DNA from 3 places in the Gracilibacillus marinus genome. Region 2 is predicted to be linked to each of the others. Evidence: riboswitches for the same ligand, from Rfam matches in the RefSeq annotation. Region 2 holds a riboswitch; each other region holds the start of a gene.

Region 1 (11,271 bases), on a different contig from region 2:
CACGTTCCTCTTTCATAGCAGAAATGAAACGAGCAAAAACAGATTCTGTAATAACAGGAAGTGGTACACCTAAGTCTAGTGAGCTTTGGCTTGTCCATTTACCAGTACCTTTTTGGCCTGCAGTATCAAGAATCACATCAACCATTGGCTTACCAGTTTCTTTATCTTTCTTCTTAAAGATATCTGTAGTAATTTCGATTAAGTAACTATCTAATTCCCCTTTGTTCCATTCACCGAATACTTCATGTAATTCTTCTGCTGATAGTCCAAGCACATTCTTCATAATGAAGTATGCTTCACAGATTAATTGCATGTCACCATATTCGATACCATTGTGTACCATTTTCACATAGTGTCCTGCACCATTTGGTCCAATGTATGTCACACATGGTTCTCCTTCTACTTTTGCAGAAATTGCTTCAAAAATAGGTGCAACTAATTCGTAAGCTTCTTGTTGACCACCAGGCATAATAGAAGGTCCTTTAAGCGCTCCTTCTTCCCCACCAGATACACCTGTACCGATGAAGTGAATACCTGATTCATCCAATTCTGCATTACGACGCATTGTGTCTTTAAAGAATGTATTACCACCATCAATTAAGATGTCACCTTTATCAAGTAATGGTTTCAATGAAGCAATCGTAGCATCTGTTGCTGGACCTGCTTGGACCATTAACATGATTTTTCTTGGTTTTTCTAATGAATCAACAAATTCTTCGATTGTTTTTGCACCAACGAAATTTTTCCCTTTTGCTTCTTCATTTAAGAAATCTTCTGTTTTTTGATAAGTTCTATTGTATACTGCTACAGAATAACCTCTACTTTCTACGTTTAACGCAAGGTTTTTCCCCATTACAGCTAAACCTACCACACCAAATTGCTGTTTTGCCATTCTCTCATTCGCTCCTTTTTTAAACTAAATATGTGCATATGTATTATTCTACACTACTATTTTAGCACGAAATAGAATAATGCGTAACATCATTAGAAAAAAACATTCCATCTAATAACTTATTATATCCTGTCGTTCTCTGCAAGTAATTGTACCTTATTTTCTGAAATTTCTGCTTATTTTAACACAAATTTGTTGATTGCCTGCGCAACTCCTGCTTCGTCATTAGATGTTGTAATCCAATCACTCGCTTCTTTCACTTTGTCTTGGGCATTCCCCATTGCCACACCAATACCTGCTTGCTCAATCATTTTGATATCATTCAAACTGTCCCCACATGCCATTACTTGATCCATTGTAATGCCAAGACGTTCACAAACAACTTCCACAGCCTTCGCTTTATTGACACCAACAGCATTTACTTCAATATTAGTCAAACTAGAATTGCTTAACTCAATCTCTTTCCATTCTTCAAGTGTTGCCATTAGTAATTGTTTGGTTTCGTCATTATCTGTATCAAAGCCAAATTTCAGCCATGTATAATCCTCGACATTATCCGGGAATTCATCTCGCCAAATTTGATCAGTAGAAGCTGACCATGCCCAAGTCTTATGTTTATTTTTCAGTTCAATCAATTTTTTTATAATAGAGGCATCTACTATTTCTCTTGCGATTAATTCTTCCTCCATTGTCCATATTTCGCTGCCATTCACGTTAATAATATAATGAATATCTAATTCTTTCGCGATATGCGCACTTGTTCGGAAATGCCTTCCTGTCGAAATAATAACTTCGACACCTTTTTCTCTTGCTTTCTTAATTGCTTCTTTATTCTGCTCTGACACAGTATGGTCTGACGAAAGTAATGTCCCATCCATATCTAGCGCAATTAGGCGAATATCCTTCATAGTAATTCGCTCCTTTCTCTTCTACTATATTGTAAGTGATTCGCAATTGTTTAGCAAAAATACTGAAATGAGTTATACTAAAGTAAAGAAATAATCCCACTAAAATAAAACAATGTATGACGTACAGAAAGAATACGATACTAAGACTATTAATTTTTACGGGAAATGATACACAATAGATATGAGGTGATGAAACATGAGAGCAGTTGTAAGTGTTATTGGAAAAGACCAAGTCGGAATTATTGCAAAGGTAACAACAGTTCTTTCAGAGAATCATGTGAATATTTCGGATATTAGCCAAACGATTTTGCAAGATTTTTTTACGATGATGATGTTAATTGACATTGATGATATAAAGAAACTTGCACAGCTAAAACAAGCATTCGAGCCTGTCGAAAAAGAACTTGGACTTAAGATCAGTATTCAACGCGAAGAAATCTTCCAAGCAATGCACCGTGTATAAAGGAGTGAAGTAATCGTGCCAATTGCATATACAGAAATACAAGAAACGATTCGAATGGTACAAATGGAGCACTTAGATGTTCGAACAGTCACAATGGGGATAAGCTTAAGAGATTGCATCGACAGTGATTTTGATACGTTAAAAACAAATGTATTCCATAAAGTTACAACATATGCAAAAAATTTAGTGACTGTTGCAGAACAAGTTGCAGAAGAATATGGTGTACCAATTATTAATAAACGTGTGGCAATCTCCCCTGTTGCAGAACTATTAGGCAATGCTACTGTAGAACAAGCAGTAGAACTTGCCAAAACATTAGATGAAGCTGCAAAAAAGGTGCAGATTGATTTCATTGGTGGCTATTCTGCTCTTGTACATAAAGGAATCTCTAAAGGTGATCAAATTTTACTTGATGCACTGCCACAAGCATTAAGTGAAACAGAGCGAGTATGTGCCTCCATATCTGTCGGTACAACAAGAACGGGTATTAATATGGACGCAGTGAAACAAATGGGTGAAATTATTAAAGCAACTGCAGAATTAACAAAAGATAATAATAGTATTGGTTGTGCAAAACTTGTCGTGTTTTGTAATCCTGTAGAAGACAATCCATTTATGGCAGGTGCCTTTCATGGTGCAGGAGAAGGAGAAGTCGTGTTAAGTGTCGGTGTCAGTGGACCTGGAGTTGTATTACATGCATTAAAACGATATCCTGATGCAGATCTTGGCGAAGTAGCAGAAGTCATTAAAAAGACTGCATTTAAAATCACACGTGCAGGAGAATTTATTGGAAGAGTTGTTGCAGAACGATTAGAGGTGCCTTTTGGTATTATGGATCTATCCCTTGCTCCAACGAATGCGATGAATGATAGTGTTGCAGAAATACTAGAAGAAATTGGTTTAGAGTGTGTTGGTACACATGGAACAATTGCTGCACTTGCACTAATGAATGATGCAGTTAAAAAAGGTGGAGCAATGGCGAGTTCTTATGTCGGCGGACTTAGTGGTGCCTTTATTCCTGTTAGTGAAGACAACGGAATGATTCGTGGTATTGAACAAGGGGCCTTAACACTTCCTAAATTAGAAGCAATGACATGTGTGTGTTCTGTTGGATTAGATATGATCGCAATTGATGGAAATGCTAGTAGTCATACACTTTCTGCTATCATCGCAGACGAAGCAGCCATCGGAATGATTAACAAAAAGACAACAGCAATTCGTATTATTCCTGTTGTTGGCAAAGAGTCAGGTGAAGTGGTGGAATTTGGTGGGTTACTCGGGCGCGCACCAATCATTGGAGTCAATCCTTATCATTCAGATAAATTTATTCAACGTGGTGGCAGAATCCCTGCACCAATCCAAGCATTGACGAATTAACATACCACTTATCAGAATAATATGACTATTCTAACTTTTTAAAAGAGTATTGACTTGATATCAAATGCATGCTATCATCACAATTAATCAAAATTATCAGATAGCTTCTGTTATTCATGATTAGAAATGATATATGTGTTGATTACACTTATTAAAATAGAATAGAATCTCTTATCAAGAGAGGTGGAGGGACTGGCCCGATGAAACCCAGCAACCGTCATTAGTGATAGGTGCTAATTCCATCAAAGTTTGACATACTAAACTTTGAAAGATAAGAGGACGTAACGGTAATGAATGCCAATCCTTTCTGTCCTCTCATGCAGAAAGGATTTTTTATTTTTATACTAATAAAGAGAATAAGAGAAAGAAAGGAGCCAATTCACATTGATTCAAATAAAAGGCTTGTCAAAGATATACAAAACAAAAAAACAACAAGTTCAAGCTGTTGACGACGTATCATTAACGATTAATCAAGGTGAGATTTTTGGTGTGATCGGATATAGTGGTGCTGGAAAAAGTACATTTATTCGCCTAATTAATCGACTTGAAGAGCCGTCCAATGGTACTATATCGATTCACAATAAAGACATTACCAAGATGTCCGCAACAGAACTTAGATTAAAAAGACAAAAAATCGGTATGATCTTCCAACATTTCAATTTACTTTGGTCACGAACAGTCTTCGATAATATCGCATTTCCACTAGAAATTGCTGGCGTACCAAAAGCAACTCGAGCAGAAAAGGTGAATGAACTCATTCAATTAGTCGGTCTTGCTGGCAAAGAGAATAGCTACCCTTCTCAGTTAAGTGGTGGTCAAAAGCAACGCGTCGGTATTGCAAGAGCTTTAGCTAATGACCCAGAAGTATTATTATGTGATGAAGCGACATCCGCTCTTGATCCTGAAACAACGGATGATATCTTAGACTTACTTGTCTCTATTAATAAGAAACTTCAGTTAACTATCATTTTAATTACACACGAAATGCATGTCATTCAAAAAATATGCCATCGTGTTGCAGTAATGGAAAATGGAAAAGTTGTAGAATCTGGTGATGTACTAGATGTGTTTGTGAGACCTCAATCTAAAACAACGAAACGCTTTGTCCAACAATTAAATCCACTAGAACATGACCAAGCTAGCTTAAAAGAATTTATCACAAGCCGTGAAGATAGTGAAGTGGTGAAATTACATTTTATTGGGAACAACGCCAAACGTGCTTTAATTACAGATGTGATTAAACAATTTGATGTAGAGATCAACATCTTACAAGGTTCTATTGCACCAACTCGTGAAGGTGCTTATGGCACATTATATATCGAATTGAATGGCTCCAAAGATGTATTAGCATCATCTATCCAATTTATGCGCGAACAAAGTGTGGAAGTTGAGGTGTTACAACATGTGGAATGATTTATTCCCTAATGTCATCATGGAAGATTTATGGGTTGCGACAGAAGAAACCATGTATATGACAATTATTGCTGTAATAGGCACATTAATTTTGGGGATTTTCTTAGGATTATTATTATTCTTAACAGATAAGGGTAACTTATGGGAAAACAAACTAATTTATAACATAACAGCAGTAGTTGTAAATGTGTTTCGTGCGATTCCATTTATCATTTTAATATTATTACTCTTTCCATTTACAGATTTCTTGATTGGTACTATTCGCGGATGGAAAGCAGCATTACCTGCATTAATTATCGGTGCAGCGCCATTTTATGCGAGACTTGTGGAAATTGGTCTTAAAGAAGTCGACAAAGGCGTGATTGAAGCAGCGAAGTCGATGGGTGCAAATGCATCTACTATTATTTTCAAAGTGTTATTAAAAGAATCTATGCCTGCATTAGTATCAGGAATTACCGTAACAGCAATCGCACTAATTGGATATACCGCAATGGCTGGAGTCATCGGTGCAGGCGGTCTTGGAAATCTTGCTTATTTACAAGGATTCCAGCGATTTAATTTTGATGTCGTTCTTGCATGTACGATTTTAATTATCATTATCGTATTTATATTCCAAGTAATTGGCGACATGCTAACGAAAGCAATTGACAAAAGGTAATATGCTTAACACTAACTTGTTAAGCTTCTTTCATAAAATAAAATAGATAATAAGAAGGGAAGATTTATTTTGAAAAAGTATTTATTTACACTAGTAGCATTATTATTCATCGGAGTTTTAGCAGCATGTGGAACAAGTGACGACAACGAAACAGATAATTCCACAAATGGGGACAGCAATACATCAGAAGATGCAACAACTGATGATGCATCAGAAACAATTGTAGTTGGTGCAACAAGTACACCTCATGCTGAAATATTAGAAGAAGCAAAAAGCCTTTTAGCAGAAGAAGGTATTACATTAGAAATCGAAGTATACCAAGATTATGTATTTCCAAATGAAGATTTAGCAAGCGGAACATTAGATGCGAACTACTTCCAACACATTCCTTATTTCGAGTCTCAAAAAGCAGATAAAGAATATGATTTCGCAAATCTTGGTGGAATCCACATTGAGCCATATGGTTTTTATTCTAAAGATATCAAGAGTGTAGACGACATTACTGAAGGTACTGTTGTGATCATGAGTAACTCTGTAGCAGATCATGGTCGTGCATTATCCATTCTAGAAGAAGCAGAATTAATTAAATTAGACGAAAATGTTGAAAAAGTAGATGCACAAGTAAAAGATATCGTAGAGAATCCATTAAATTTAGAATTTGATACAGATGTAGATGCAGGTTTCTTACCTGAATTCTATGAGCGTGAAACAGAAGCATTAGTTGCAATTAACGGTAACTATGCATTGCAAGCTGGATTGTCACCAACTAAAGATGCACTATTGTTAGAAGGTACAGACTCTCCTTATGTAAATATTATTGCTGTTCGTAGTGAAGATAAAGACAAAGAAGCATTACAAAAATTAGTTGAAGTACTTCACTCAGAAGCCATTCAAAACTTTATCAATGAAAAATATGAAGGAAAAGTAGTTCCTGTAGCAGAATAATTGTAAACAGATATTAAGATAAAGAATTTTTCAATTACAAAAATCCAAGCGATTCGAAAGCTAATTACCGAAGCGCTTGGATTTTGTGTGTAATAGAAGTGAATTCTGTGATATTCGATATGTGCTTTGCACCCGCTCCGGCTTGCCCAATCCCCTTTCCATGGGCTTTTTCCTTCAGCTAACTTTTCCAAACACAAACCGCTTGGAAAAGTGGATCTTCAGAAAAAAGGATCCCATAGGAGTGGGATTGGGCGCCTACGCTCAGTGAAGTTCTACAATGTTTGCAAATGCTAGCATTTTGGTTGGTTAGAGAAATCAGCTTTTTTAGCTCATAATGATAATAAATCAGAGGCGATATGGGATAAAGCAAATATTTTTATAATTCCTTCCATTGTAGAATATAAAAAAGCGTAGGTGTCCGTTTCCACTCCTGTGGGATGTTTTTTCCCCTAAGATCCACTTTTTTAGCGTTCTTTGCTAGAAAAGTTAGCTTAGAGGAAAAACCCACGGAAAGGGAAACGGACAAACCGGAGCGGTTGCTAAGCACATATAAAATCTCAAAGTTATCAAATAGAAGTATCTAAGATAAAAATCTAAAGAATTCCTTTGTCCAATCTCATCTTCTACACCTATTCAAACCACTCCATCACTCTCTCGCTTCTCCTTCTCTCTGCTACATGCTACAATAACTACACGAATACCAATTCATACATCTTATAATGGAGTTGAAGAAATGCAACAATTAGTTTTAGAAGAGAAATGGAAACAAACAATTAGTTCACAAGATTTACAAACGATAGAGAAGCTTTTCCAATCTACTAGCAAGCATCAAGAAGGTGTCATTTTCACTCCTATCCGTCATGCACGAAATCACCGGAACGAATTATTATGCAGTGTCATTATTCACAATTTTACCGATGACAAATTATCACTTATCGGAAGTACCTTACAATTATTCCATAATGACAACATAATTGCGGAAGAGTCATTCCATGATACAAGGTTACTTTTACAACCAAGAACAAGTATGCCTTGGACCTTTATTTACCCTAATCATCCCTATCTTGAACAACACCCACTTCCAACTGAATGGTCGATTAAAATAATATAAATTGCGGATTTCCTCAGTCCGCTTTCTTATCCTAATGCATCACGTCTCTTGTACCCTATCATTCCAATAATACTTACTACTATTGCAAGTGCACTGATGCTAATAAGTGGCTTCCATGTGAATGTATCCATAGGAAGTTCTGGAATATGTGCAAAACTAGAAAGCATTGTCCCCCATTCAGGCATCTCCAATAATCCACCTAAATAAATATGAATGAAGCAAAAGACAAGATAACCCCAAATCAAAGAGGTATATTTTGGTACCCAGCCAAATAACCATACAGCAAGTGAGATAACAAAAAACATGGCAGGTAAGTAGGAGAAACTTGATACAAACATATTTTCAAATGGGATAGGATTTGTCATCACTTCTTTCGATACAAGCCATAGTCCGAATATACCAAGAAATAGACTAAGTGCCGCACTGAACCATCCGATTATCCAATAGATGCACACAACCCTGATTCTTGCTACACTTCGAACAAGCAAGTGTTCCACACGTCCCTTTTTTTCTTCTCCTCTTATTCTCATAAAAAACAGAATACCTGGAATTGTTGCAAATATTGCTAATACACGCATAAGCAATGTCGTAAATTGTTCTGTCACACTATAATCAGAATTATTTCCTATCAGTTGTTGAAACATTTCATTATCTGCAATGAATACTTCTATATCACCAAATACAGATCCATAAGAAACGCCTACTATCCATAATGCGAAAAACCATGCCAGCATTGATTTAAATTGGATTCGTATGATCAGACCTAATGGAGAGGCAAGCAAATGCCCAGCATCTCGTTTCCCTTTTCTACTTGGAATTAATCCACTTCCTATATCTCTCCTCGCTTGAACGAAAAACGTAAGTAATAGGAAAACAACCGAAAATCCCAACACAACAGGAATTGGCCACAATGTATTCTCAACAAAACTCTTTGTACGCACTAACAATCCTAACGGTGACAAGAAACTGACTTGTTCTGCTGTTACATCACCTATTGCACGAATGAAATAAAAGACAAATAGACTCGCAATTGCAATACCTGTCGTTCCTTTACTCGTTTCTTGTAATTGTGCTAAAAATGCTGTTAACATAGCAAAAAAGATACCCGCAGTTGCAATGGTCAGACCATATACAATAGACCCAATTATCGTAACAGACGATTCATTTAATACAATGAGTCCTACAGTAATGAAAAAACCAATCAAAAGATTCACGACTACTAGATAAATAACGGAAGCAGAAATAGATGCTAATCTCCCAACAGGTAATGCACGGATGAATTCCATTCGACCATCTTCTTCTTCTTTCCTAGTCAATGTAGACATGAGTAAACAGTTCATCACACCAATTACAACCATTGTAAATACTAACATTTGATGTGCAAGCATCGCTCCAGTATGATAGTTTTCCACACTAAATATTGGTCCTACCATTGCAACCATTGCAGGATTTTTCATTGTTTCTGCCATGACATTTCTTTCTTGTTGTGATTGGTATAATCCATCAAATGCAATCACTGTAAGTAACGTAATCGCTACAAGTGAAAGTATCCAAATAATACTTGCGATTCGTACCTGTTTCCATTTCCAATAGAGTAATTGTTTCGTAGATTGAAAATACATCTTCTCCCTCCTCTCTTACTTCACTTCATAATGTTGGATAAATAATTCTTCTAAAGTAGGTGGCAAGCTTTCGATATATGTGATCTGGTGTTCACTAAGTTGTTTCATCACCTCTGATAGATTCTCTGCATCTACTTGCAATTCATATTGCTCATTCGTTTTTGTCATGTCATGGACGCCAGCTAACGTATGCAACGTGTCTATTGGTCGTTTTGTTTGTACAATGATTTTTGATCTTGTTAAATGTCTTAACTGTTGTAATGTTCCACTCTCAATAATTTCGCCATTGCGAATAATCCCTACCGTATCACATAGTTTTTCTACTTCTGATAATATATGGCTCGATAACAAGACACTTTTTCCTTCTTCCTTTGCTTCCATTACACATTGTTGAAAAACTTGTTCCATTAAAGGATCTAATCCAGACGTAGGCTCATCTAATATGAATAACTCGGAAGGCGAGGCAAAAGCACTAATTAGTGCAACCTTTTGGCGGTTCCCTTTGGAATATGTGCCACATTTTTTTGTCGGATCTAATTGGAACCTCTCGATAAGTGCATCTCTTTTCCCTTTATTAACCGTTCCTTTTAGTCTCAAGAAAAAATCAATCACTTCTCCCCCAGTTAAGTTATCCCATAAATGAACATCACCTGGTACATAAGAGACTTTCTCATGAATACTCACAGCCTCTTTCCATACATTCTTACCGAATATGGTTGCTTCACCACTTGTTGCTTTTACAATTCCTAAAAGAATACGTAATGTTGTCGATTTCCCTGCACCATTTGGTCCAATAAAACCGTATACTTCTCCTTTTTCTAATTGAAAAGTCACACCATTTAACGCAACAAAGGAACCAAACTTTTTTGTTATGTGTTGTACATCCATTACTGACATTGTCCTTACCTCCCTCATATTTATCGAAAATTAATTCTTATCCTTACATGTATTGTATCTGTTCTATTTCATATACACAATACAGTTTTGAAATATTATATTAATATTATTTCAAAACTAGTACAAACAAATGTAGAAAAAGTTAGGATGATTTCATTGTGAAATGATAGAAATATCGTTACAATATGCTTGAGGTGAGAGTATATGGACGGATTTGAACGCCGCACAGCATCAAAAAAACAGCAAATTATCGTTACAGCATTGCCTCTTTTTTTGACGCATGGTATAAAAAGTGTTTCTATTGCTACCATTGCGAAACAGGCACATGTATCACAAGTATCCATTTACAACTATTTTGGAAGTAAAGATCATTTGCTAAAGGCAACAATGGACTATTATATTGATGAAATTTTTAAAGAATATGAAGAAATTTTACATGCAAAAATATCTTTTTCTGATAAAATTAAACAAATGATTTTTCAAAAAGGAAAGTTAGCAACAGCAATACACGAAGAAATTATTTCTTACTTCACTTCAAGTGCTTCTGGAGAGCCATCATATGCAGATCAACTATTTCAAGAAAAAACTCTACAGTTCTTCTATACATTAATCCAGCAAGGAAAAGACGAAGGGTATATTAAGAAGGATTTATCTGAGCATGCTGTCATGATTTATTTACAATTATTTAAAGATGCGATGCAAAAGAAAGAGCTACAAGAGGTATTGATACCGCTCACAGAGGATATTATGCATTTATTCTTTTATGGTATAATAGGTAATAAAGACTAGAAACATCATATGTTAAGGAGTGTGTTCCACATGTCTAGCAAGCAACAACCATCTGCTTCAATCAAAACAATGTATGCACTAATAGAAAATATTCCTGTACCAATACTTATTTTGAAATTACATAGCGATCTTACCATCTCTATATTTGATGCGAATAATGCTTGCGCGTCACACTTTGAGTATACAAAAAAAGAAC
Region 2 (11,271 bases):
TGACAATTTCCTCTTCACGAATGCCTTCTTGAATTAGAATTTCATCGAGTTTATCGATTAAAGAAGGGAGGTATCGTTCAGATTCAGCCATCGCTAGTCCACATGTAGGTAATGCCACACATGCGATCGAATTTCTTCTAAGCCCGGAATAGTGTTTACCGTCAGTTAATCCATAGATATCAATAATTTCTTGAATTTTCTTTTTCTTTTGTGTCGTGACATTTGCGATGACTAAATTCTGATTTGGTGTGAGACGGAAATCCCCTGTGTGAATAGAAGCAATCTCGCGTAATGCAGTCATTAACTTGTATTCTTCCGTGTCTTTTACTCTTCCGTTCTCTACATATAATGTGAAGTGCCATCTGTTTCCACCTTTGATCCAACCATAGCGATCTCCATTATGGTCAAAGTGATATGGTTTCGCATCATCTAAGGCAAACCCTAGTCTATTTGATAGTTCTTCTTTGAACCAATCTAATCCATACCGGTCAATCGTATATTTGAATCGGGCATTTTTGCGATCAGATCTATTTCCGTAATCACGTTGAATTGTGACAACTTTTTCTGCAACTTGAATGACGTCTTCTTTTTTGCAATAACCCGCAAGTTTAGCTAATTGTGGATACGTGTTGGTATTCCCGTGTGTGGAACCCATACCTCCACCGACTACGACATTAAACCCAATTACTTCATTATTTTCGATGATTGCAATAAAACCTAAATCCTGTGAAAATACATCAATATCATTGGAAGGTGGTGCCGCAATCCCTATTTTGAATTTTCTTGGTAAATATGTTTTTCCGTAAATAGGTTCATCTTCTACTTTAGAATCAACGATTTTCTCTCTGTCTAACCAAATCTCGTGATAAGCGCCTGTTTTTGGTGATAAATAATCACTGATTTTTTGTGCCCAGTCTTGTATTTCTTGATGCACGTCCGATTGATATGGATTTGGGTTACACATCACATTTCGATTTACATCTCCGCAAGCAGCGATAGTTGTCATTGCTTCTTCATTAATTGTTTTGATGGTTTCTTTTAAATTCCATTTCAAAATACCGTGAAGTTGGAACGCTTGGCGTGTCGTTAGTTTAATTGTATTATCACCGTACTTTTGTGATAACTGATCAACACTTAGCCATTGTTTTGGTGTCGCAACCCCACCTGGAATTGCTACACGTAACATAAATGCATAGGCGGGTTCTAGCTTTTGTTTTCTACGCTCCTCACGAATATCACGGTCATCTTGTTGGTAACTACCATGGAATTTTAGTAGTTTTGTATCGTCATCTGAGATAGCTGCTGTAATTGGGTCATTTAATCCTTCTTTAATCGTTCCTCGTAAAAAACGACTATCTTCTTTGAGTTGTTCGATTGGATCTAATTTTTGCTCCTTATTCGACATTTCTATATCCCCCTCATCAATACACGTCTCGTTGGTATCGTTTCTGTTGTTTTAATTGATTTACATATGCTTCTGCATCTTCTCTACTTACATTCGCATGGTCTTGAACAATTTGGATTAATGTCTGATGCACATCTTTCGCCATTCGCTTCTCATCTCCACATACATAGATATGTGCACCACGTTCTATCCACTCAAATAGTTCTTTACCACGTTCTTCCATGCGATGTTGTACGTAGACTTTTTCTTCTGTATCTCTTGAAAATGCAACATCCAATTTAGAAAGATAGCCTTTTTTCAACCAATTTTGCCAATCTACTTGGTATAAGAAATCAGATCTGAAATGTTGGTCACCGAAAAATAACCATGTATCTCCTTTTAAATCTAATTCTTCTCGTTCCTCAATATAGCCTCTAAATGGTGCGACACCAGTACCAGGGCCAATCATGATGACAGGAGTTTGTTCATCAAATGGAAATTTGAAATTCGGATTCTTGTGTACATAGACATCTACAACATCACCAGGTTTTATTCTGTCTGCGATTTCACCAGAGCAGACACCAGCACGATCTCGACCACAACTATTGTAGCGGACTGTAGCAACAGTTAAATGCACTTCGTCAGGATTTGCTTTGTTGCTACTTGAGATAGAATATTGACGTGCAGGAATTTTTCGCAACCAATCAATCATGGTTGTTGGGTCTAAATCTGCTGGTGGATAATCCTCAATCAAATCGAGTAAGTCACGTCCATCAATATATTGTTTAATTTGATCATTATCTGCAATAAGTTTTAGTAAATCATTGTTTTTAAAGAACCCAGCAGCTTTATCTAATAAACCTTTTGTTAATCTTGTAATCTCAAAAATAGAAGTAAGTGCTTCTTGGATGGAGCGGATTTCTCCTTGTTTATTAATTGGAACAGTTTGTTCAGGATTCCAATTTAATTTTTCAATTACCGCTTTTACTAATGCAGGATCATTTTTCGGATAGATTGCTAGACAATCACCTGGTTCATATGTGAAATTCGATCCTTCTAGTAATAGCTCAATATGTCTCGTTTCTTTGTTCGAGCCTTGACCACTAAGATTAATGTTTTCTAATACTTCTGCTGAAAATGGATTGGCTTTTGAATAAATAGGTTGTTCAATGGAAGATGCCGTTACTGCTGTTACATCTGCAACAGCGCTAGCATTGTCTTCTTGAATTGTTCCAACGATACCTTTAATCCATTCTTCAGCTAATTCTTCGTAATCAACGTCACAGTCTATTCTGTCGTAAAGGCGTGTTGCTCCTAATTCTTCTAATCGTTTATCAAAATCTTTCCCTGTTTGGCAGAAGTGTTCATACGACTCATCTCCAAGTGCTAAAACAGAATATCTAACCCCATCTAACTTAGGTGCCTTTCTACCTAAAAGGAACTCATGGAATTGAATTGCATTATCTGGTGGATCTCCTTCGCCGTGTGTTGCTGTGACAATAAACAAATCTTCTACGTCTTTGATTTTCTTTGGTTTAAAATCATCCATACTTGATAATTGAACAGTAAAGTTTTTATCTTTCAAGGTACTAGAAAGCTGTTCAGCGACACGTTGGCTATTTCCGGTTTCTGAGCCAAATAATATGGTGATAGTACGTGTTGGCTGCTTTGTGACAGTTGCTTGTGGCACTTGTTGTGGTGGTGTTTCAACTGCTTGAGATGCTGCTAAGTAGCCTGCGAGCCAGTTTTTTTGAGCGTTTGTTAATGTTGGTAATACTTGATTTAATATGTCCGTTTGCTTTTGATCAAATGGACTATTGACAACTTGTAATGTCAACATGCTCACCTCTATTTCATTAATTTGTAATTAAACCTATTATATTTATTAAACCTATTGTTTTACTTTGAATTAGGTAAAAAAATAATCGAAACTCATCCTGTTGTATGCAAGCCACATTCAGTTTTTTGGGAATTTGCCCATCTTCCTGCGCGTTCATCACTATTTGGATTCACTGGTGACGTACACGGGATACAGCCGATGCTCGGGTAATTTTGGTCGTGTAATGTGTTGTATGGTAAGTCATTTTCGCGAATGTAATTCCATACATCTTCTAATGTCCAGTATATTAATGGACAGACTTTGATAGATTTAAATCGTTCATCTTTGTTGTAGAACTTTGTGTTTGCTCGACTTGTTGATTGTTCTCGACGTAATCCAGAAATCCAAGCCGTTGCACTGTACAACACTTCTTCTAATGGCTTGATTTTTCGAATATAGCAACACTGATCTGGATTTCTTTTCCACAATGCTGAACCATGTTGAGCTGCTTGTTCCTCTAGTGTCAAACTAGGTTGTTTTAATTCAATTTGTAAAAGTGGATACTTTTCTTTCACACGGTCAATTAAATCATATGTTTCTTGGAAATGTAAACCAGTATCTAAGAATACGAGTTTTGCATCTTTTTTAACTTTGGAAATCAAATCGATTAAGACCATACTTTCTGCACCAAAGCTACAAGCATAAATCAAAGCATCACCGTATGCTTGGTATGCAGATTCAAGTATCATCAATGCACCTTTATGAGAGTCAGCTTCTTCTGGTATATACTCATTCCAATGACTTTCTTCGTAATGGTCATACGTAATTACAGATGTTGACATACCTTTTCCCCTTTCTAAAATTCTATCATTATACGAAAAAACCTCTTATCTTTTTGATAAGAAGTTCAACTGACGTTCACTTCTTATCTTCCGGTAACAGTAGTGTATGCTGTTCCGCAGGATTTGGCACAGTGCCCATTACTTGACCTGTTGCCGAGGTTTCCCAGGGCCTGCCCCTCCACCTCTCTGGATAAGAATTCCTTATATAAACAATTAATGTTATGATATATCTATTTATTGGAAAAGTCAACAGTAAAATAGTCGGAATTATTAAAAAATATACAAAAGCGAAAACACCCGTTTAGAAACGTAGCGACTGGAGCAAATCAACTGAGATAAAGGAATCACGACGAGGAACGAGTCGATGATGACTTATCGTAGGGCGATTTGTGAAGTCGCCTAGTTTCTGGGTGTTGGAGCTGGATGATACAAAAGCGAAAACACCCGTTTAGAAACGTAGCGACTGGAGCAAATCAACTGAGATAAAGGAACCAAACAATGTTTAATTTTCCCCTTGCTTCAAAATAAAAATAACTCTACTTCCCGTTATGGTATATTATAACTAAGGAGGAGAACGAAATGAAATCGAATATTTGGGTATCTCTATTATTATGGATTCTTGTTTGGTTATCTGCCATTACAGTAGAGTTAGCTGGTGGTTCAGAAACTAGTGCATATTTATTTAGTATGATGGCACTATTTTTCGTTGCATTCTTTTTTATGTCTGTTGCGAAATCAGCAGCTATTTATTTATTATGTATACAGTTAATTAGCATTACACTCGCGTTCTTGTTTTCTTCACATGATTGGATGAACCCATTTGTGTTGTTGATGTTCCTTCTGTTACTTGTATCATGTTTCAAATGGACTTCAGGAAGATTTACATATACCTTCACCATTGCTGTGTTGCTAGCGAGTTTTTTAACACAAATGGAATTCCTATCTATTACACTCGTATCTTTTTACTTATTGCTTGCAACGATTCTCATTATAGCAATCTATGAATATTATAAGTATTTCCACCATTTATCTGACATAGAACAACGATACCAAGCATTATTACATACATATAAAAAATTAAAACGTGATACCATCACACATGATCAGTTAACAAGACAACAAGAACGACTACATATAGGTAGAGAGATTCATGATCGAGTTGGTCATACATTAACGAACTTATTAATGCAAATAGAAATTTTACATTTGAAAGATGGCAGGGAAGAATGGAATCAAGTAAAAGTATTGGCACAAGAAAGCTTACAAGAAACGAGAAAAGCTGTTAAAGCACTAAAGGAAGATTCTGTAACAGGTATTGCGGCAATCATTCAATTAATACGGAAACTCGAAGCAGAACAATATATTTCTATTACCTTTTCCATGCGCCAAAATGCCTTGTCGATTACTTTAAGTCCAGACCAAGCTACTGTTGTATATAGAGCAATCCAAGAATCGTTAACGAATATCATGAGACATAGCGCGGGAAAAGAAGCTACTGTTTTGTTAGAAGCACCTGGTTCTGCGACATTTCGATTTGAAGTTACGAATCCACTTACAGAAGATGTCGAATGGCGAGAAGGCTTTGGCATTCAATCAATGAGAGATCGATTGCAACAAATAGGAGGAGAATTAGATATCTTTATATATCAGCATAATTTTGTAGTACGTGGATCTTTTCCACTTAAGGAGTGAGAGAAAATGGTTTCTATTTTACTTGCAGAAGACCAAGTGATTGTTAGACAAGGTATAAAAATGATGCTAGAAACAGATCCAGATTTAGTTGTGACAGGTGAGGCAACAAATGGGAAAGAAGCATTACAACTAAGAGAAAAGTATTATTTCGATTTAGCGATATTAGATATTCGGATGCCAGAACTTGATGGAATCAAAACAGCACAACAATTATTAGAACGGTATCCAGATATGAAAGTGTTAATCCTTACAACATTTAATGATGAAGATTATGCGATTGAAGCATTAAAAATAGGTGTGCACGGTTATCTACTGAAAGATGCCAATAAAGATGAGCTTATTCGCGCAATTAAAGATTGTCTAAAAGGTGGATTGCAATTGCCAGGTGAGGTAGCTAGAAAAGTCGTGCCACATTTATTAAATGAAAAGAAAAAAACATATAGTAAAGAGACAACTATCTTCTTGACCAAAAGAGAGCGCGACATTTTATGTTTACTTGGAGAAGGAAAAAGTAATAAAGAAATTGCAGAGGGATTAGCATTATCTATTGGTACAGTAAAAAACCATATTAGTAGTTTATTAGATAAACTACAATTAAGAGATCGTACCCAATTAGCCATCTATGCAATTCATAATGGATATGTATAGAGGGGGAAATGCAATATTTTCTAATTGTACAAAATATAAATGACTCTAGTCACTGTTTATTTGATAAGGAATGACTAAAGGCAGTATGGATACTGCTCTTTTTTTTATACAATAAAGAAGGATAAAGATGAGAAAGGGTGTGTGCAAATGTTAGAAACAGAAAGCTTACGTAAAGTATATAAAAATAAAGTAGCAGTAGACGAAGTGAATATTTATTTGAAAGAGGGAGAATCTGTTGGGTTATTAGGTCCGAACGGGGCAGGGAAGTCTACATTAATTTCCATGATTGCAACACTACTTAAACCAAGTAGTGGCAAAGTGTTTTGGGAAGGACAAGATATTATCAAAAATCCACATATAATTAGGCCAACATTAGGAATGGTGCCACAAGAAATTGCCTTATACAAGGAATTATCCGCATATGAGAACGTGAAGTTTTTTGGCAAAATCTATCGCTTAAAAGGGAAACATTTAGAGTCAAGAGTACAAGAAGTGTTAGAGATTGTTGGTTTGAAAGATCGACAAAAAGAATTGGTTAAAAATTATTCAGGAGGTATGCAGCGACGTATTAATATTGCTGTTGCTTTATTACATGAGCCTGACATTATTATTATGGATGAACCGACAGTTGGGATTGATCCACAATCACGTCATTATATTTTAGAGATGGTCAAACGGCTAAATGAAGAAAAGGGGATGACTGTTCTATACACATCTCATTACATGGAAGAAGTAGAAAAACTTTGTGATCGAATTTATATCATGGACAATGGAAAAATCATTGCTACAGGTACGAAAGATGAGCTTGTTAGTATCTTATCGAGTGAAGAAACAATCGATTTAGTTCTTGAAGAATCATCTAGTGCTTTTGAAGATGCATTAAGAGCTGGAGAACATGTGTTAAAAGTAACTGAAACAGAAAAAGGATTGAAGTTAATTGTTCCTAAACAGTCCAATCAATTAACAACCATTTTCCATCTGGCAGAAAAGCACCAAGCAGCAATCCAGTCTGTTTCCATTCATGTACCATCATTGGAAGATGTATTTTTACATTTGACTGGTAGAAAATTGAGAGATTAGGGGTGAGTGTGTATGGTCAACTTTTTCTTGAAAGATATCAAACTATTATTAAGAGACCGCACAGAGCTCTTGGTTATTTTCCTTATGCCATTTATACTTATGCTCATCTTAGGTTTTGCACTTAAAGGAGTATTGGGAGGGGGCGAATCAACAAGAGAGTTAGAAGTGGCTTTAGTAGAAGAGGATAATTCTAATGAAGGAAAAGCGCAATTTGTATCTTATTTGGAGGAGCAGGAGATTCCAACGATTGCTAAGGAACAAATAATAGAAGCAAGTAATCAAATTGCGATTCCATCGATTATTCATACGATTTTAACAGAAGATTTAACAGAAATTGTTGCAGTAGAACTGACAGACAAGGAAACTGCTGATGAAAAGCTCGCAGCAAAGGAAATAGATGCAATTATAACGATACCAGAAGGATTCACATATACAACATTAAAACATGTCCTATTACAAGAAGCAGATTCAGCAAATCTCCTTATCAAAAAGGGGGAACATGCCGTATTTGATAGCTCGATTGTTGAAAATATTTTATCTCAGATTGCACAATCTATTAATTTAGAGACGGCAATTGCAAAGGAATCACAGTCTACAGAGATACGTCCAACAAGTGACGAAGTGATTAAAAGAGAAACAGAAACAATTACAAATGGTGAGCCAGTTAGTTCTATGGAATACTATTCAATTGGTATGGCGGTAATGTTTGCCTTTTTTATCGCATCAACAATGGCTGCAAAATCCTATTCTGAACAAACACAACACGTATTAGATCGTATTATTTTGTCAGGGAGACATCCGTTACAATTTTTAATTGGGAAGTTATTTGCTGTTATCATGTTAGTTTTTTTTCAAGTAAATGTTCTATTTGTGCTTTCTTCTCTCATTATGCAATCATTCCAACCAATATCTTGGCAAACAATCGGGATTATGGAACTGATTACATTCTTTTATGCCCTTGCAATAAGTGCAATTGCCTGTTTGTTAATTGCATTAACATTAAGACTTAGATCTCAAGCTGTGTCTAGTTCATTTACAAGTGGGATTGTCAGTGTGTTGGCATTACTTGGCGGTAGTTTTACACCAATTACCACATTTCCAGAAGTGATTCAAATGATTGGTTCATGGACACCAAATGGTATGACATTACGTGCATACATGTTAGCGAGCCAAGGGCTTCCCTTTGCAGATATTGTTCCATATGTAATTCGTCTAAGTTGGATCACTGTCTTCATCTTTATTCTAAGTGTAGTTCTTTTCCCGAATAGGAGGGTGGCAGCATGATTAATATTTTCTTATTACAATGGCAACGACTGCGCAGAAAGCCTTTTATGGTCATATCGATGTTAGCAATGACTACAGTATTTGTTATTTTCATTGGAGGAATTAGTAACCAAGCGGAAACACCTATATCTGCCTATTTTTCAAATGTTTTTTCTGATGAGGAAAAGCAAGACATCATAAATGAATTAAACGAGCTAGAAGGATTTAGTTTCACAGAAACAAAAAAGGAGAAAGCAAAAGAACAAGTGGCATTAGGTATTACCAGTTTTGCTATATATTTAGACCAGTCGTCCTATACATTTCTTGTTGGTACTGAAGACCCGAATCAAGCAATTTTGGACCAATACCTTCAGTCTATGTATAGAGAAGAAATACGGATTCAAGATTTAGTAACAGCGACTGGCGATGAAGCGATGAGGCAAAAAGTAGAGAAGTCTCTAGAAAATCCATTGATTGAAGTAGAGTCACATGTAGGTAAAGTAGAAGGGGATATCTTCTTATTTGATAATAAATTACAAGCATTGTTTGGAATGACATTATTCTTTGCGATTTATACCATTGTATTTAGCTTGAGTGAGGTGGCAGAGGAGAAACAAAGAGGTAGTTGGGATCGATTGATTTTGTCTCCTTTACGTAAATGGCAAATTTACTTAGGTTATCTAAATTTTGCTTTCTTTATTGGAATTGTTCAAATCGTTCTCGTATTTTTAGCTTTTCAATGGTTCTTTCAGTTTCATTTAGGAGATAATTGGCTAGGGATATTGGCAATTTGCTGTGTGTATACATTTGCGATTGTTTCTTTAGGAATGCTATTAATTGGTCTTGTGAATAAGTCATCACAATTAAATGCAATTGTTCCGATTGTAGCAGTTAGTATGGCTATGCTTGGTGGTGCATATTGGCCAATAGAAATTGTCGACAACCCCATTGTTTTAGCATTATCCAAAGTGATTCCAATGACACATGCCATGGATGCACTAAAGTCGATTACTATTTATGGAAAAGATATTGCTGATATTACACAACCTTTATCTATCCTATTTTTAATGGGGGTTCTCTGTATGGGAATCGGTATTAATTTGATGGAAAGAAGATAATAGAACCGTGAAGTAAGTACGAGACAGGTATCCTCCTAAATGAAGTGAATCAGTCATTATAGGAGGATACTTTCAAATTAGGTTTTCTTTTGAAACAATGCAATACCAATGAAAAATGCTAGTATCACTGCGCAAGCATATGCACTAATGGATATAGACGGGTGTGCTCCAGCATTTTTCACACCAATTCCTATAAATGCCCAAACGAATACGAGTGTAAGGAAGATGTCTTTTCTTTTCCATAGAAAATAAAGTGCTATACATGTAGCAAGGATAAGGAATGCGATCGTCCAATATAGCTGAAATTCGCTATTGCCAATATAAACAAGGTAATAGCTTATATTCGCGAATGTTGCCACACATATCCAACCTAAATAAATAGAAAAAGGTAATGAATCGATACGTGATACTTCGGCCTTTTTGGCACAATTGTATAACAAGATCATTGTAATCAGCAAACAAACCATAATGATTGTACTAAAGAGGAAAAACTGATAGTGCCAAGCTAGAAGCCATGCTATATTTAAAATACAACTAATCCAAAATAGCTCACTACAACTTGAATAAACCGCTAAATCTCTCCTTGTTCTAGGTAATTGACCAAACACCCAAATTGCTAATAGAAAGTAAATCAATCCCCATATACTAAAAACATAACTTGCAGGTGTAAAGTATATATCCAGTTGATTAGAGATTTCTCCTGTTGTCATCCCATTGATTGGAAGAATATTTGCCAATGCATTCATCATTATGACAAATAGAAGTGCAACGACATTTGTCCAAAAAATCCTCATCTATTATCACTCCTTTTTCTTTGTTTTTAATTTGTCGAACGCTAATAGTGCGCGCTCTCTTGCAGTATTATGTTCGACGATAGGATATGGATAATCGATACCTAACTGAATATGTGCATGAGCTAGTATATGTGAGGGTGCTTCCCAAGGCTTAGCGATATAGGTTGTTTCTAAATCGCGTAGTTCAGGAACCCATTTTTTCATGTATGTACCATCAGAATCGAATTTTTCTGCTTGTTTAACTGGATGGAAAATACGAAAAAATGGAGAAGCATCAAAGCCAGTTCCTGCAACCCATTGCCATCCCATTGTGTTATTCGCGATGTCATGGTCAATTAATTGTTTCTCAAAATAGTCTTGTCCTTCTCGCCAATGGATAAGCAAATGTTTCACAAGAAAGGATGCCGTAATCATTCGCACACGATTGTGCATATAGCCTGTTTGTTTTAATTCCCTCATGCCTGCGTCCACTATAGGATAACCTGTTTGTCCTTCTTTCCATTGTGTAAATAATGACGAATCCGTTGGGAGCCATTCAAACTGGCGAAATTTAGCTTGTAATGGCTGCTGGATAATTTCAGGGAAAAAGTATAATTGATGATAAGCAAATTCTCGCCATACTAGTTGTTTT
Region 3 (11,271 bases), on a different contig from region 2:
TAGGGAATTTAATTTTAGGCTTGTATACGAGTGGATTAGCATTCATTGCAGCAAAGACAGGCTTGTCGACACATTTACTTGCACGTTATGCATTTGGTGAAAAGGGATCTTATTTAGCATCCTTTCTATTAGGAGCAACACAAGTTGGTTGGTTCGGAGTAGGACTTGCGATGTTTGCAGTACCTGTTCACAAAGTTACAGGAATCGATATGTGGATACTTATCGTTGTATCCGGTGTGGTGATGACAGCGAGTGCCTTTTTCGGAATGAAAGCATTAGCGATTTTGAGCTTTATTGCAGTACCAGCGATTGCGATACTAGGGAGTATTTCTGTAGGAATTGCAGTAGAAGATTTAGGTGGAATCGGTGAGTTGTTTGCATACGAACCAGAAGCAACCATCGGACTTGCAGCAGCCTTAACGATTTGTGTTGGGTCATTCGCGAGTGCAGGTACATTGACACCTGACTTTGTTCGATTTGCGAACACAAAGAAGACAGCTGTAATTACAACATTGATCGCATTCTTTATCGGAAACTCATTAATGTTCTTATTCGGAGCTGTAGGAGCAATCTCTACAGGACTTGGAGATATTTCAGAAGTGATGTTCGTACAAGGATTAATTATTCCAGCGATTATCGTGTTAGGGTTAAATATTTGGACAACAAATGACAATGCGTTATATGCATCAGGACTAGGTTTTTCCAACATTACGAAAATTAAGAAAAGTAAATTGGTTATTTTCAATGGTATTATCGGGACAATCTTTGCAATGTGGTTGTATAATAACTTTGTAGGATGGTTAACATTGCTTGGTGGTGCATTACCTCCAATTGGTGCAATCTTGCTAGCAGACTTCTTTATTTTAAATAAAGGTCGTTACAAGAAACTAGAGGAGATGACATTCCAAACCGTTCGCTGGCCAGCAATTATTGCATGGGTAGGTGGATTTGCATCAGCACAGTGGTTACCAGGAATTCCGCCACTAAATGGAATTATTAGTGCAGTCATCATCTTTGTTGTATTGGTATTAGTGACAGAGAGAGCGGCAAGCACGAATAAGAAGGTGGCAATAGAAAAAGGAGCGTAATTGATGATTATTCAAAATGCAGCATTGCCAAAACAGGAAGGTCTATGGAATATTCATATAGAAAACGGGAAATTCTCAAAAATAGAAGCGGCAAAACCGGTAGAAGGTGCAATAGATGTACAAGGAAAGCTTGTGAGTGCACCATTTATTGAGCCACATATCCATTTGGACACAACATTAACTGCAGGTGAGCCGAAATGGAATGAAAGTGGTACATTATTTGAAGGAATCTCGACATGGGCAGAACGTAAGAAATCATTGACAGTAGAAGATGTGAAATTAAGAGCAACAAAAGCATTGAAATGGCAAATTGCTCAAGGTATTCAGCATGTTAGAACACATGTGGATGTATGTGATCCATCTTTAACAGCAATGAAGGCATTGTTGGAAGTAAAAGAAGAGATGAAGGATTATGTTGATTTGCAATTAGTTGCATTTCCGCAAGATGGCTATTTATCTTTCCCTAATGGAGTGGAATTAGTAGAAGAAGCATTAAAAATGGGTGCAGACGTTGTTGGTGGAATTCCACACTTTGAATTCACGCGTGAAGATGGCGTCGAATCGATGAAGATTGCTTTTGATTTAGCAGAGAAATATGATCGTCTTGTAGATATTCACTGTGATGAAATTGATGATGAACAATCGAGATTTGTTGAAGTGGTCGCAGCTGAAGCGTACAAGCGTGGACTTGGAAGTAAAGTAACAGCAAGTCATACAACGGCAATGCATTCTTATAATGGTGCATATGTATCGAAATTGATGAAGCTATTAGGTTTAGCGAAGATTAATTTTGTTGCGAACCCGTTAGTAAATATACATTTACAAGGAAGATTTGATGATTATCCAAAACGTCGTGGAATTACACGAGTAAAAGAATTATCAGAAGCTGGCATCAATGTGAGCTTTGGTCATGATGATATCTTTGACCCATGGTATCCACTAGGTACTGGTAATATGTTACAAGTTCTTCATATGGGTATCCATGTCACACAATTAATGGGCTATCACCAAATCAATGAATCGTTTGATTTTATTACAGAGAATAGTGCCGTAACATTGAATATTCAAGACAACTACGGAATTGAAGAAGGCAAGCCTGCTAACTTTATTATTTTGAATGCAACCAATCGTTATGATGCGATTCGTAAGCAAGCAGAAGTGCTAGCATCTTACCGTAATGGTGTGAAGATTGCCGAGACAAAGCCGAAAGAAGCATCTGTGTATTTAAAAGAAGAAATGAAAATAGATTTTGAGAGATAAATGAGAGAACTTGCTACTTTTTAGTGGCGAGTTTTTCTTTATGAAGGATGAAAAGTGTGTGAATAGAGCAAAAGTAGCTCTGTTCACACACCTATCTCATCTTAAGCTTTTTGCTCGATATGAAATGTCGATGTTACATTTACTGTATTTTCGATTGTATCACCAACAGGGCAATGCGCTTCTAAGAATGCAATGAATGCTTCTACTTTTTCAGCAGGTGCGTCTGTATCAGTCGTATACGTAACACGGATATCGGAATAACCTGCCCGCACATCTGCTTTGTCAAAGAAGCCATCTAAATTAATATCGCCTTCTAGCTGCACTTGAAAATCACGCAGGTCAATGTCGAATTTCTTTGCATAGGTACGTGCAACGATAGACTGGCATGCGCCTAATGCAGATAACAATAATTCGACTGGGTTCATTGCTTCATCTGTACCACCTAGTGATTTTGGTTCATCGACTAACACAGAATGATTTCTTGCAGTAGCTTCTACTAGATATTTTTCCTTTAGTTGTGCTGTTGCTTTAAATGTTTGGATGGTCATTGTATACTCTCCCTTTGTTTTATCATACGAAACAACCCCTTCTCAAAAAAGATGAGAAGGGGCTAATTGCTTTTTGCCGTGTCTTCTCATCTTTAGCAAATACTTGCTTCTGAAATTGGCACCTTACTTTTAGTGAAAAGCGGTTGCTGAGAGTTCTTAGGGTCAGTCCCTCCCTCTCTCGAGATGAGTCATGTACAAATCTATTATTGTATGAATTTTCAGATAATATACCACGACTATAAAGGCCTGTCAATACGTAAAAATATGTTATACTTCTATAGTTACGCAAAAATAGTGTATAGTAAGTAATGGATAGAGGAAGTAGGAGGAAAAGAAATTGCATGAACAGAGAGAATTTATTCCATTAGACAAAGAACAGACTCCTATGGATACCCCGAAACGAACCATATGGATACAAGCACTCAAGGTTGCATTTCCCCATACCATTCCGATTTTAGCAGGGTTTACCTTTTTAGGAATTGCATATGGGATTTTTATGCATTCATTAGGGTTTCATGCAATGTATCCATTTATAATTAGTATGGTGGTATTTGCAGGATCCATGGAATTTATTACAGCCAATTTGTTGCTTGGTGCATTTAATCCGGTGTATGCTTTTTTCCTTACAATAATGGTGAATGCACGTCATTTATTTTATGGCATTTCTTTACTAGATACATATAAAGGCATTGGCAAGAAGAAATGGTACATGATTTTTGGGCTTTGTGATGAGTCCTTTGCGATTAACCAATCTATTGATGTGCCAAAAAATGTAGATAAAGGCTTAGTCATGTTTTTCGTGACAATATTGAACCAAATCTATTGGGTCGTTGGTGCGACGATTGGTGGAGTCTTCGGATATTTGATTACATTTAATACAGAAGGTCTAGAATTTGTCATGACAGCATTGTTTGTCGTGATTTTTATAGAACAATGGATGAAAGAAGACAGGCATGTGAGCTCCCTTGTTGGGATTGCTGCATCTGTCGTGTGTCTTCTTCTTTTTGGTAAGGGCGCATTTATCATTCCAGCAATGATTGCCATTTTAGGAATACTTACATTAGCTAGAAAGCCATTAGAGAAAGGGAGGGTCTCCGTACAATGACAATGAGTATAGGTCAACAAATCATGATCGTTGCAATGGTTGTACTTGGTACAATGGTAACGAGATTTCTCCCATTTCTTGTCTTTCCTCAAGGGAAACCAACACCGAAATACATCCAATACCTTGGGAAAGTCCTGCCTGCTGCGGTAATCGGGCTTTTGGTTGTGTATTCATTGAAAGATATCCATGTATTCAAAGGGAGCCATGGCATACCAGAATTGATCGGCGTAGCTGTTGTTGTTTTACTACATGTGTGGAAAAAGCAGATGTTCTTATCAATTGCTGGTGGGACAATTGTGTACATGGTATTGGTACAGACTATTTTTTGACGTAAATATATGTGTGAATGGAGTGTTATGATGTCAGTAGGAAGAAATGATTCATGCCCTTGTGGTAGTGGTAAAAAATATAAGAAATGTTGTATGAAAAAAGAGACCGTTGTGCAATTAAAAGGGTTGAGAGAAGAGAAGTTTTATCAACAAAAAGAAGCACTAGTAGTACAAATTAGAGATTTCCTTTATACCCAATTGCCAACAAGTAAGTTCATACCGTTAGAATCTCAATTTAAGAAAAGAACGAATCATCAATTAGAAACGAGTGCGTATCCAACATTCACTCAATTTTGGCTAACTTTTTGCTATACATTTGATAATGGCATGCGTGGGATTGAATGGTTCCTAAAAGAGAAAGGGAATCGCCTTACACAAGAGGAAAGAGAAATGGCAGAGCAATGGGCACAATTAAAGCTCCAATTTGTAGAAGCAGTCGACCAAACCGAAGACTATACACTTTTTAAAGATTTGAATACAGAAGAAACATACAAAGTATCGAATGCACCTGAGAATTTGCCATCTAAATTTCCGTGGATGTCTACAATTGGTTTATTAGAGAAAATGGGTGATTTGTATTACTTTAATGGTGTGAGGGAAATTAAGAGTCCAAAAAGGATTGTTCGTGCCAAAAAATATGTAGATAAGCTTGTAGAGGAACATGGGCTGAGTCATGAGCAAGTAATGCGTGACTATTATCCAGAGATACTTCAAGCAACAGAGAGTACGTTAGAAGACGACGATATAAAAGAAACAGAAGTGACACACTACCGTCGTCAATATAAGTTACATGATGTTGAACGTGTCGAGAATTTCTTCTACAATAATGAATTATTTGAAATAGATGTGTGGGATGAAGAGAAGAAGCAATTAATATGGGTAAACTCGAAGAAAATATATACTGATAACATGTTGGATGAACAAGTTATTCTCATGAACTTACATGCACATATAGAAATCCGCGGCAATAAGTTACTTTTAGCTACATATGAAGAAGAGATTCCGCATACATTCTCTAAGAAAATAGCGAAATTAAATGATGCGATGGAACTTGAAAATGAAGAAGAAGAGACATTCTTATCGCCGTTAAATGTAAGTATCCAGCAGTCTGTTGTCAGATTAAGTAAAGAGACGCCGCACTATTTTGGATTATATGCGCAATTGAACAATCAAGAAGAGATAAATCAGCCAATCCCTGCATACAACAATCAATCACTACGAGAGTTAATGGCACAAGGGAAGACAGATGTAGTGGACGTCCATCTAAAAGATTCCGAATACAATATGTATCATCACGTCATGCGTACATTTGAGGAAGTGGATGTGACAGCAGACTTCAATACTGTGCGTAAAGAGTTAGGATTACCTTTGTCTCCATTTGTGACAGGAGGAGAGAAACGCTATAGTTCTGTTAGTGAGGTACCACTTGAGAAAGAACGCAAAACGGTTATATTAAGAAGTGATATTCCGATATACGAAGGATTGGGCTTCACTCCAGCGACAGTGGACGCATTTTATACAGCAGATATAGTTTCTTTCTATGTGGAGAAAACAAAAGGAAAATCCGCAGCAACAGAGAAAAAATATCGCACGAATCTGTATGATTTACGAGACTTATTAGAGGAAAAAGAGATAGAGAGTTGGGACGCATGTGACATGTCTTTTTGGAAAGCTATTTTCACAAAGGATATATTCGACATGTATGACCAATATATGAGCAAAACGCATTACAAAGAATTCACCTCAACAATCAAGGCATTGATTAAAGAATTAGCAAAAGAAGATAAAATAGCAGTGGAAAAAGAAATAATAGAACTTGTAAAACAATGTGAGAAGAAGTTTTTTGGGTAATGGTATAGAAGGAATGTGAGAAGGCTTGAGGAGAAGGGGGAACCGGTTTTCTCAAGCCTTTGTTTCAACTTATTTTCGTCATGATTCCTTGATCCATTTCATGTACGGTTTCGCAGAGTACTTCAATATCTTCTGCGTAGTGGGATGATAATATAATGGTTCGTCCGTCTTGTTTAAGCTTTTTGAATAGTTCACGCATTTCAAGTACGCCTTCTTTATCTAAACCATTCATGGGCTCATCCAAAATTAGCAGCTCTGGATTTTCCATAATTGCTTGAGCAATTGCTAAGCGATGACGCATTCCTAGAGAGAACTTATGTACATGCTTTTTACTAGAAGGATTAAGACCTACTATTGCAATGGCCTCTTTTATTTGAGTATCTGTTATTTTTTTCTTAATAGAACTAAGTAGCTTTAGGTTTTTAAATGCACTTAAATGATCGATAAATCCGGGTTCTTCTATAATGATACCAATATCTTGTGGTATGGTTGGTTTTACTTTTTTATTGTGTACATAAATCTCACCTTCATCTAATTTAAGAAATCCACAAATTGCTTTAAATAAAAGTGTTTTTCCTGATCCATTTCTCCCAATAATTCCATGAATTTTCCCTTTTTCAAAATTTACAGTAATATCTTTTAATGCAAGTGTATTTTTGAAGCGTTTGGTCGCATGGGATACTCTTACTATATATTCTGTCAATTTAATTTCCTCCAACTCTATTTGTTATATCTTGTTTATTAAATAAGGTAACCGCAATAATCCCCATAACAATAATTGAAGTAACCAATATCACAAAACAATACAATGGGGATGGAAGGGAAGTTTGTCCTGTAATATCTATATTCGATATACTCATCCAACTGAGTGGTGAGAAATAAAATATAGTATAGCCGAAAACTAAAAAACCAAGATAATTAGAAAAATAGGAAATACCAATAAAAATCCCACTTGCGACAATACCAGCCATGTTTCTGAACATAATATTAAAGCAAAATGTAGTCATTCCAATAAAAGTAGTGCCCATCCAAAAAAATAAAAATCCGATTAAAGTAGCGTAAATGGGTGTGATAGTATCAATAATTAACGGATTGAAGAAAATGGTGACATTATTTGATGCAAGAGAGACATCTCTAGCTAGAGAAACCATAATCGTATCCCATTCCATTTGAAACACAACACGTGGAAGTATTACAAGGATGCTACTACAAAAAATAAAGAACGTATAAATAAATGAGGAAAAAATGATATATACAATTTGACTAATAATCCAATTCATCCTACCTGTACGTATCATGACAAATGGTGAATGTCGATCTTGAAATGGAGCATCACAATAGAGTAAAACAGCAAAAAACGCAAATATTTGTAAGACAGGTGATGAAGTTAAATGGGAAAATAGCCATGGTGATATTCTATGTCCAACCTCTTCAGAAAACGCATACAAACCATATGAATGGTAGAGTAAGAAAACAAAAAGTAAGATAAAGATACTATATATTCTAGGATTGACACCCCATTTTCGAATAGTCATCGTTGAACAAAGGAAAATGTTTTGCATATTAAGCATGTAGCATCCTCCTTCTAATTTGTATGATGGATAAGACGGAAAGTATTGCTACAATAATGATAGAAGTAGTAAATTTGTACAGAATAGATTCTCCAGGTGTACCTGGGTTATATACTCCTTCAAAAATAGTTAGTGCTTTTGTATACATAGGTATATCTAATGTTGAAGTGAAACGATGAGAGAGATAATAGAAAACGACTGGTGCCGCAATTGTAACGAATTTATTCGGAATCATTGTAGATACAAAAAACGCAATTCCTGCAAATATAAAAGAACTGAGTGCCATATGTGTGTTGTAAAATATAAAATACAACACAGTTTGATCATGGTCGATAAAGTACATATATGGTTCAACTCCATAACTATTTAGATGGAAAGGAAGTCCGATAGATGCAAGGAGTTCAAATATGCTTAAACCGAAAAATGTAGCAAGGAAGGCAGATAGCACACTTGTTATTACCTTTGCTGTAGCATACGGATACATACCTGATCGAATAATCCAAGGATGAATTACTTTCTGCTCCCAATCAGTAGCAAAGGATATAGCAAAAGGAATGATTGGTAATGTGCCTAGTACAAGCATTAAATTACCATGTGTTCCACCTAACCCAATACTTAATAAACCCACTACATCCATAGTAGATGTATATGCTGGTAATACAGTTAAAAAGAGAATGCAGCATATTAATAATGTAACAATCATAAATTTTAGTGAAAATAGAGCTTGTTTCATGTTCGTCCATTGTAAGAAAAGATATCGTTTCATTGGCTCTCCCCAGTCTGTGTTAAGATATCACCTGTTATTGCATCAATGACAAAATAACTGTAATCAACATATTTCTCAGGTTTGCTATTAGGAGTATCGGGTGTTTCTGATTCTTTTACTAGTTGAAAAACCCATGCTGGAGTTAGTTTGTATGAATGGTTTTGTTCTATAGCAATATAAAATAATTCTGCTTTGTCCATTACAGTTCCCTTAGATAAGATAATCGAAGAATAATATTTTTCTGCAATATCTAGCGCTTCTGATAGATTAAGAATATCAACAGGGGCCTGACTGTCCACTATGGAGAAGTAATTAGTAACGCTTAATTGATGTATACCATTTGAATTATAAATCGCGTATACTTCTGTTTCAGTTGCCTCTTCTACATCTCTTGTCTTCTCTTGCCAAATAAAATTGATAAGCGGAATATTATCTATTTGTTGACGACTAATAAATAGGTAAGCTTCTTGATTGCTATTCCAATTGACATCTTTTAAATCTGTTTCTGTATCTAACTTGCGATACAAAGCCTCATGCTGTTTCATTGTTTCTGTATCTAATGCATAAACCAGTTCTGTTTGGATACCTTCTATACCAATGGAAGACAATACACTATCTATTTCTTTTTCAGCCTCTTTATATGGTTTGAAATCTAAATCCTGAAATGTAGCAAAATCTTTATTTTGATTATATTTATCTAATTGGGCATCTAATAATGGGGGACCTGCATGAATGGACGCTATCGTATAGTAATCAATCATATCATTAGTAGGTCTATGAATATAAAGAAACCCACCATTAACACCAGATTGCATGCCCATTGCTTCTCCGCCATCGTAGATAATTAGTGATTCTGTATCTGTTTGGAATTGATGTCCCATTGCATATATTTCATCATCTATAATTTCATTTTTGATTAGTAAATCAGTAACATCATTTACATCCAGTTCAATATAGTTTGCTTCATAGACTTTCACTTGATCTGGATAACTCACATCCTCTATGTTCACGTCCATTTTTAGATTACCTATAGATGGTGTAGAAGGCTGTACGTCATTACTACATGCTGCAAGAAATAATATTGAGATATAAAAAACAAAGTTAACTGTCTTCATTTTTAGACTCCTTTTTTGTGAGAAAATTTCAATAAATCACAACAATTTATATTAAATGGATATATAGTATAATTCGATAATAATTTACAATATCCTTTTTTTTTTGAAATTATTTGAAATAACAAAAAAGCTTGAGTGAAGAGGGGGAAAACCCGCTTTACTCAAGATTTTGTTTCATCTTCCCAAAACAGCTCATCCAATGTACGATCTAATGTTTTGCAAATGGCAATACATAATTGCAATGTGGGATTATATTTTCCTTGTTCAATTAATCCAATGGTTTGTCTTGTGACACCTACTCTTTTTGCGAGTTCTGCTTGAGAGAGATCATGCTCCACTCTTGCGACTTTTAATTTGATATTTTTCATCCTTCGTCATCCTCTAATTGTCTTTCAATTGCTTTGTCACTACTTTTCTTAGCAGCAGTATAGCCTACTAGAAGAATCACAACAAGCACAGGAACATAGAAAAGAAGAGTAGTAACAAAAGTCAGGAAAAAGTAATAAATAGATTGTCCTGTTGTATCGGCATAATTAATCGCACTATTCAAACCAAAGATAAGCCCCAAAATGACCCCTGTTACAATACCGAGTACTAGATTCTTTTTTATATAGCTAGATTTGCTATGCTGCTCCTCTAATTCTATATCTGATGAGAAAATCCCTTTTTGTGTAGAGCGAAAGGCAATATAAAAGCTTGCTGCGACAGTAATAATTAATTCCGTATAGATGATGTCGATGGAAATCCCATTTGTTATAAATTTGAACAAAATAGAAATGGTACATATTGCAGCAATAAGCAGATAGGTTTCACGATAAATCTTATTTTTCTCCGCTTCTACTCGTTCATCCAGATGTTTTTTCTTAAATAATTGCATGGCATACACGTCCTTTTATGTTTGTTATTGATTACATTATAAATTAAATACATGTCATAATGCAATATATATATAACAAAAGGTAAAATAAAAATTACTGTACCTTCATATGACGGTAATACAAGTCCCTTATAATACCACCTTTTTTTAGCTTCACTTTATCGTGAGAGTAACCGATATATGAAAGAGTATGAATGATTGGTTCTATTCCATATTTATTAAATAAACAATCAACTTATTAAGAAATCAGGTGACTAAAGAGATTAGAAACAAATTAAACAAATAACTACACATATGTTTGGCAATGAAGAATACAGTAGAATCAGCAATATGTACTAGGAAGTATTAAATAGGAATGGGAGTACTAAAATGAAAAAACTGTTTAATTTTAAAAGTATTAAAACAAAGATTATGTTTGGTTTTGGAATTGTTATTGCATTAGTTTTTACAATGAGTGTGTTGGTATATCTTTCTTTTGAAAGAATCAACAATGATACAAAAGAAATGGTGGAAGAACAACTTCCTTTATTGATATTAGATAAAGACCTTTCTTACAATATGGCGCAGAGTTCGTCATTGATACGCGGATATTTCCTATATAATGATGAAGATATAAAAAAACAATTTGAAGAAACTATCCAAAAAGGAAAGCAAATAGAAGAAGAATTGTTAGCGTTAGGGAATCAAGAGAAAATGAATGCTTTGTTCACCACAAAACATGAATGGGAATCCACACTGACAGATGCCATTACAGAATATGA

The links. Region 2 has a riboswitch for S-adenosylmethionine ahead of ACFOZ1_RS00585 (phosphoadenylyl-sulfate reductase). Riboswitches for the same ligand answer to the same signal wherever they lie in the genome.
Region 1: linked by a shared signal. The riboswitch ahead of ACFOZ1_RS13850 (methionine ABC transporter ATP-binding protein) and the one ahead of ACFOZ1_RS00585 (phosphoadenylyl-sulfate reductase) in region 2 are both predicted to bind S-adenosylmethionine.
Region 3: linked by a shared signal. The riboswitch ahead of ACFOZ1_RS09250 (OsmC family protein) and the one ahead of ACFOZ1_RS00585 (phosphoadenylyl-sulfate reductase) in region 2 are both predicted to bind S-adenosylmethionine.

What each region holds. Positions count from the first base shown of each region.
Region 1 is NZ_JBHSDV010000005.1:55,111-66,381, forward strand. Features, by position in the region: gene gndA (NADP-dependent phosphogluconate dehydrogenase) at 1-892, opposite strand, end outside; gene ACFOZ1_RS13835 (Cof-type HAD-IIB family hydrolase) at 1,069-1,800, opposite strand; gene ACFOZ1_RS13840 (ACT domain-containing protein) at 1,997-2,263, shown strand; gene ACFOZ1_RS13845 (PFL family protein) at 2,279-3,640, shown strand; SAM riboswitch class I at 3,809-3,918, shown strand; gene ACFOZ1_RS13850 (methionine ABC transporter ATP-binding protein) at 4,025-5,053, shown strand; gene ACFOZ1_RS13855 (methionine ABC transporter permease) at 5,043-5,711, shown strand; gene ACFOZ1_RS13860 (MetQ/NlpA family ABC transporter substrate-binding protein) at 5,781-6,656, shown strand; gene ACFOZ1_RS13865 (SLAP domain-containing protein) at 7,390-7,767, shown strand; gene ACFOZ1_RS13870 (ABC transporter permease) at 7,794-9,389, opposite strand; gene ACFOZ1_RS13875 (ABC transporter ATP-binding protein) at 9,405-10,286, opposite strand; gene ACFOZ1_RS13880 (TetR/AcrR family transcriptional regulator) at 10,491-11,075, shown strand; gene ACFOZ1_RS13885 (sensor domain-containing protein) at 11,106-11,271, shown strand, end outside.
Region 2 is NZ_JBHSDV010000001.1:103,396-114,666, forward strand. Features, by position in the region: gene cysI (assimilatory sulfite reductase (NADPH) hemoprotein subunit) at 1-1,405, opposite strand, end outside; gene ACFOZ1_RS00580 (assimilatory sulfite reductase (NADPH) flavoprotein subunit) at 1,422-3,221, opposite strand; gene ACFOZ1_RS00585 (phosphoadenylyl-sulfate reductase) at 3,317-4,045, opposite strand; SAM riboswitch class I at 4,126-4,242, opposite strand; gene ACFOZ1_RS00590 (sensor histidine kinase) at 4,625-5,737, shown strand; gene ACFOZ1_RS00595 (response regulator) at 5,744-6,385, shown strand; gene ACFOZ1_RS00600 (ABC transporter ATP-binding protein) at 6,533-7,465, shown strand; gene ACFOZ1_RS00605 (ABC transporter permease) at 7,478-8,749, shown strand; gene ACFOZ1_RS00610 (ABC transporter permease) at 8,746-9,846, shown strand; gene ACFOZ1_RS00615 (TspO/MBR family protein) at 9,924-10,640, opposite strand; gene ACFOZ1_RS00620 (cryptochrome/photolyase family protein) at 10,647-11,271, opposite strand, start outside.
Region 3 is NZ_JBHSDV010000002.1:288,362-299,632, forward strand. Features, by position in the region: gene codB (cytosine permease) at 1-1,088, shown strand, start outside; gene codA (cytosine deaminase) at 1,092-2,348, shown strand; gene ACFOZ1_RS09250 (OsmC family protein) at 2,450-2,896, opposite strand; SAM riboswitch class I at 2,980-3,086, opposite strand; gene ACFOZ1_RS09255 (AzlC family ABC transporter permease) at 3,282-4,001, shown strand; gene ACFOZ1_RS09260 (branched-chain amino acid transporter permease) at 3,998-4,330, shown strand; gene ACFOZ1_RS09265 (SEC-C metal-binding domain-containing protein) at 4,361-6,181, shown strand; gene ACFOZ1_RS09270 (ABC transporter ATP-binding protein) at 6,246-6,884, opposite strand; gene ACFOZ1_RS09275 (hypothetical protein) at 6,886-7,752, opposite strand; gene ACFOZ1_RS09280 (hypothetical protein) at 7,745-8,518, opposite strand; gene ACFOZ1_RS09285 (hypothetical protein) at 8,515-9,633, opposite strand; gene ACFOZ1_RS09290 (helix-turn-helix transcriptional regulator) at 9,795-10,001, opposite strand; gene ACFOZ1_RS09295 (DUF6773 family protein) at 9,998-10,510, opposite strand; gene ACFOZ1_RS09300 (methyl-accepting chemotaxis protein) at 10,880-11,271, shown strand, end outside.